2 regions of the Geobacillus sp. DSP4a genome follow, and region 1 is predicted to be linked to the other one. Evidence: a T-box and tRNA genes for the amino acid it is inferred to sense, from the RefSeq annotation. Region 1 holds a T-box; the other holds one or more tRNA genes.

Region 1 (2,467 bases):
GGGCAGTTCATCGGACGCAGCACAAGCTGTTCATTGTCCATTTCCATCGGCGGGAACATGTTTTCTTTGTAATGGTCCCAGTGTCCTGACGTTTTGTACAGCTCGACGCTGCCGAGCACCGGCGTATACACATGGTCATAGCCAAGCTCGATTTCTTTGTCGACGATATACCGTTCAATGATCCGGCGGATCGTCGCCCCCTTCGGCAGCCAAAGCGGCAAGCCTTGCCCGACTTTTTGCGACGTCGCAAACAGCTCAAGCTCTTTTCCTAATTTGCGGTGGTCGCGCTCCTTTGCCTCTTCGAGAAGATGCAGATAGCGCTCCAAATCTTCCTTCTTGAAAAACGCTGTCCCGTAAATGCGCTGCAGCATTTTGTTGTTGCTGTCACCGCGCCAGTAGGCCCCCGAGATGCTGAGCAGCTTGAATTCTTTGATCTTGCCGGTCGACGGCACGTGCACGCCGCGGCAAAGGTCGAAAAACTCGCCTTGCTCGTAAATGGAAATCGTCTCGCCTTCCGGAATATCAGCGATCAACTCGAGCTTCAACTCATCGCCGATTTCTTCATACAGCCGGATAGCTTCTTCACGGCTCACTTCTTTGCGGACGATATCCAAGTTTTCTTTGACAATGTTGCGCATTTCCGCCTCAATTTTCGGCAAATCGTCCGGCGTCAGCTTATGCTCCATATCGATATCATAGTAGAAGCCGTTTTCAATAACGGGTCCGACGCCGAGCTTGACGTTGCGATACAGCCGTTTGATCGCCTGCGCCATTAAATGGGCGGCGCTATGGCGCAAAATATCAAGCGCCTCTGGCATATCTTGGGTGATAATCACCAGCTCGCCGTCCTCATGAAGCGGCGTGCGCAAATCGACGAACCGGCCGTTCAGTTTCCCGGCGATCGCTTTTTTCTTCAGCCCCGGACTGATCGACGCGGCGATGTCTTCGGTCGATGTCCCGCTCGCAAACTCCTTTTGCGCCCCGTCCGGGAACGTGATGCGAATCATGTCTGGCATCGGCAATCACTCCTTTGTCATAATTAAAAAAGAAAAAAACTCCTCCCTCAAAAGGGACGAGTTTTCGTCGTGGTTCCACCCTTCTTCCCATGGCAACACAACGCCATGGCTCAACAACAATAACGGCTAGCCACCGGCGGCAACTACTGGGCGCTCCGTTCGCTGCCGCAGCTCTGAGGGGGTAAGCGCATTTTTCGTGTTAGGAAGGTTCCAGCCGCCGCCTTCCCTCTCTGGAAACCGTAAAAATGCACCCATATCCTCGTCATCGCTTGTCTATGCGGTTATTCATGTACGATATTATAGCGGAACCGAAAAGAAAAATCAAGATTCTTCCCCATTTCCGGCGCTGGCGACAAACAAGCGGGAAAAATCAGCGCGGCGGCGGAGGCGAAGCCGCTCTTGAAACACGTTTTGCAGCGTCTGCACCATGCCGTCATCCGGGTGGTCGGTATACAGCTCAATTTCCGCCGGAGCAAGCGAGACAAGCGGCGCGAGCACCGAAGAATCGATATACATCGGCTGGCTGACGACGAGATGGCGGTCGATCAGCTGTTTCACTTCCGCCGCCGACAGCTCGCGGCGGTGGCGGTCGTAAAACACGAAGTGCGGCGGGTCGTGCACCAAATACAGGCGCGGCCATTGCGGCGTCCGGCCAACCAGGCATTCGCGCAGCATTTGCACGAAAGTTTGATACTCTTGCTCCAATTTGTACTCGTCAATCGCGAGCCCGACATAATGTTCAAGCCGCTCGATGTACGGCTTCAGCCGAAAGGTGACAAACGACGAAAACGAGAAGGACAGCCCGTCGCGCAAAAACGAAGCGCACGCCTCGCGCAGCAGCGCCATGCGCGAAGCAGCAAACTCCGTCCCTTTCTGATAATCGCGCCGTTCACCGTCCAAAAACGAATGGGCGAGCGCCAAAATTTGCTGCTGTTCCTCGCGGTCGCGAAAATAAAAGACACCGGAAATGATCGACAACAACAGCCGGTCTTCGAGGACAGACTGCACAAATGCAGTCATGGCTGGTATGATATACGTCTCGAGCACGTGCTTCTCGTCGCCGTATATGTAAACCGCCACGATCTTGTTTCCGTCGTAAGCGGCGTGAAACAGCGGACAGGCATCCCGTTTCCGTTCATTCAGCAGCCAAAACAGTTTCTCCGCCTCGCTTGCCTTGTCAAAATGGATTTCGATCACCCGCTGTCCCCCCTTCTCCGAGATCAACGCTTGGTTTATATATATGGGGACAATCAGCTGTTTAGACTAAAAAAGCGCAAAACGTCCAACGTTTCCCGCCTACAGGGATGCGCCGCTCGGCGGCTGCGGCGGACGGAGCGCACAGACATTCGCAACGGGTTCATTCGCCAAGATGCCCCGCTCCTTGGCGGCTGGCGGAGAATGCATCCTTTCCGCCCCAGCGCAGAAAAACGGCGCCCCCTTGCGTCAGGGGA
Region 2 (2,467 bases), on a different contig from region 1:
CCCCTCAAGATGAGATTTCCCACCGCGTCAGGCGGGTAAGATCCCTCGAAGATGACGAGGTCGATAGGTCCGAGGTGGAAGCGTGGCGACACGTGGAGCTGACGGATACTAATCGATCGAGGGCTTAACCTAGAAAAGCGGAGGCGAGCGGTTCGCCGCGACGGGCAAATGTTCTTCACCCGCAGGGGTGCTAGCACCCCGAGGGGGAAGGTTATTTGACCCCGAGCGGCAGCGAGCCGGAGCTAGACAATGAAAAGTGAAAGCGCCCCGGCTTCTTCCTGAAACGGTTATCTAGTTTTGAAGGAATGAACTTCCTGTTGACAAATAAAGCAGGGTGGATATAATAATTATTGTCTAAAGCAAATTGATCATCCATTGCCTAGTGGTGATAGCGGAGGGGAAACACCCGTTCCCATCCCGAACACGGAAGTTAAGCCCTCCAGCGCCGATGGTAGTTGGGGCCAGCGCCCCTGCAAGAGTAGGTCGCTGCTAGGCAATATTATTCACTTCGCAATAGCTCAGCGACGAGCTTTAGCATCGTTGAATTTACTTTGAATTTACTTTGAGTTGTCCCGATGTATCTGACTCCTTATGAATTGGCTGGCAGAGGAAGAGGCAACAAGCACATTGAGAAGATGTGCATGACATATAGTTTATTCATCATTCCGCAATAGCTCAGCGGTAGAGCAACCGGCTGTTAACCGGTAGGTCGTAGGTTCGAATCCTACTTGCGGAGCCATTTTTATGCTTCCATAGCTCAGTAGGTAGAGCACTTCCATGGTAAGGAAGAGGTCACCGGTTCGAGCCCGGTTGGAAGCTCCATTTCTCACTGGCCCGTTGGTCAAGTGGTTAAGACACCGCCCTTTCACGGCGGTAACACGGGTTCGAATCCCGTACGGGTCACTTTCGTTCAAATCAACCGCCCTTCGAAGGGCGGTTGATTTGAAAATGTATAGCCACATTGCAACAGTGACATAATAATTACTGGATATCGAATCGTTTCACAGCGTTGGGCTATAGCCAAGCGGTAAGGCAACGGACTTTGACTCCGTGATGCGCTGGTTCGAATCCAGCTAGCCCAGCCATTATTTTTTTGTACATAAAATTTACATGCTATGGGTCATTAGTTCAGCAACGAGCGTTGCATCTTCGAATTTGCTTCGAGTTGCCCCGACGCACTTGACTTCTTCGAATAAGCTTGTAGAGGAAGGGGCAGGTAGAGTGAAATGAAGCTTAGAGTGTTATTCTAACCATGAGCCATTAGCTCAGTAGGTAGAGCAACGAGCGTTACATCATCGAGTTGGCTTCGAGTTGTCCCGACGCATCTGACATCTTCGAATATGCTAGTAGAGGAAGGGACATCGTTGTCTCGGAGTGTTATTGAACCCATGAGCCATTAGCTCAGTAACGAGCGTTGCATCTTCGAATTTGCTTCGAGTTGCCCCGACGCACTTGACTTCTTCGAATAAGCTTGTAGAGGAAGGGGCAGGTAGAGTGAAATGAAGCTTAGAGTGTTATCCAACTCATGAGCCATTAGCTCAGTAGGTAGAGCAACGAGCGTTGCATCTTCGAGTTTGCTACGAGTTGCCCCGACGCACTTGACTTCTTCGAATAAGCTTGTAGAGGAAGGGGCAGGTAGAGTGAAATGAAGCTTAGAGTGTTATCTTAACCATGAGCCATTAGCTCAGTAGGTAGAGCAACGAGCGTTACATCATCGAGTTTGCTACGAGTTGTCCCGACGCATCGCGCATCTTCGAATACGCTAGCAGAGGAAGGGACATCACTATCCTAGGGTGTTATCCAACTCATGAGCCATTAGCTCAGTAGGTAGAGCATCTGACTTTTAATCAGAGGGTCGGAGGTTCGAGTCCTCCATGGCTCACCATAGCGCGGAAGTAGTTCAGTGGTAGAACACCACCTTGCCAAGGTGGGGGTCGCGGGTTCGAGTCCCGTCTTCCGCTTGGGCGGGGCCTTAGCTCAGCTGGGAGAGCGCCTGCTTTGCACGCAGGAGGTCATCGGTTCGATCCCGATAGGCTCCATCAAGAGCAGACTGCTTGACAACCACGAGCAGTCTGCTCTTTTTTGTTATATGGGTATAAATATTCAAAATTTTGTCAAGTTGAGTCATCCCCTTTCTTTCCTCTACAATAAAGACGTAACGAAAGGAGTGGGAGACAGCATGAAGCCAATTTCAATTATCGGGGTTCCGATGGATTTAGGGCAGACACGCCGCGGCGTCGACATGGGGCCGAGCGCAATGCGTTATGCAGGCGTCATCGAACGTCTGGAACGTCTTCATTACGATATTGAAGATTTGGGAGATATTCCAATTGGGAAAGCAGAGCGGTTGCACGAGCAAGGAGATTCACGGTTGCGCAATTTGAAAGCGGTTGCGGAGGCGAATGAGAAACTCGCGGCGGCGGTTGACCAAGTCGTTCAGCGGGGGCGCTTCCCACTTGTGCTGGGC

What was found. A T-box is a leader RNA that pairs with one kind of tRNA and senses whether it is charged. The one in region 1 lies ahead of thrS (threonine--tRNA ligase), so its partner is inferred to be a tRNA-Thr.
Region 2: it encodes a tRNA-Thr, which carries the amino acid that the T-box ahead of thrS (threonine--tRNA ligase) is inferred to sense. The anticodon was not compared.

Annotation. Positions count from the first base shown of each region.
Region 1 is NZ_SDLD01000025.1:11,351-13,817, forward strand. It holds gene thrS (threonine--tRNA ligase) at 1-1,016, opposite strand, end outside; T-box leader at 1,066-1,291, opposite strand; gene ytxC (putative sporulation protein YtxC) at 1,338-2,213, opposite strand.
Region 2 is NZ_SDLD01000064.1:2-2,468, forward strand. It holds partial or broken rRNA gene ETC02_RS15350 (23S ribosomal RNA) at 1-132, shown strand, start outside; rRNA gene rrf (5S ribosomal RNA) at 379-495, shown strand; tRNA gene ETC02_RS15360 (tRNA-Asn) at 665-739, shown strand; tRNA gene ETC02_RS15365 (tRNA-Thr) at 747-822, shown strand; tRNA gene ETC02_RS15370 (tRNA-Glu) at 832-903, shown strand; tRNA gene ETC02_RS15375 (tRNA-Gln) at 1,011-1,085, shown strand; tRNA gene ETC02_RS15380 (tRNA-Lys) at 1,810-1,885, shown strand; tRNA gene ETC02_RS15385 (tRNA-Gly) at 1,890-1,961, shown strand; tRNA gene ETC02_RS15390 (tRNA-Ala) at 1,967-2,039, shown strand; gene rocF (arginase) at 2,180-2,467, shown strand, end outside.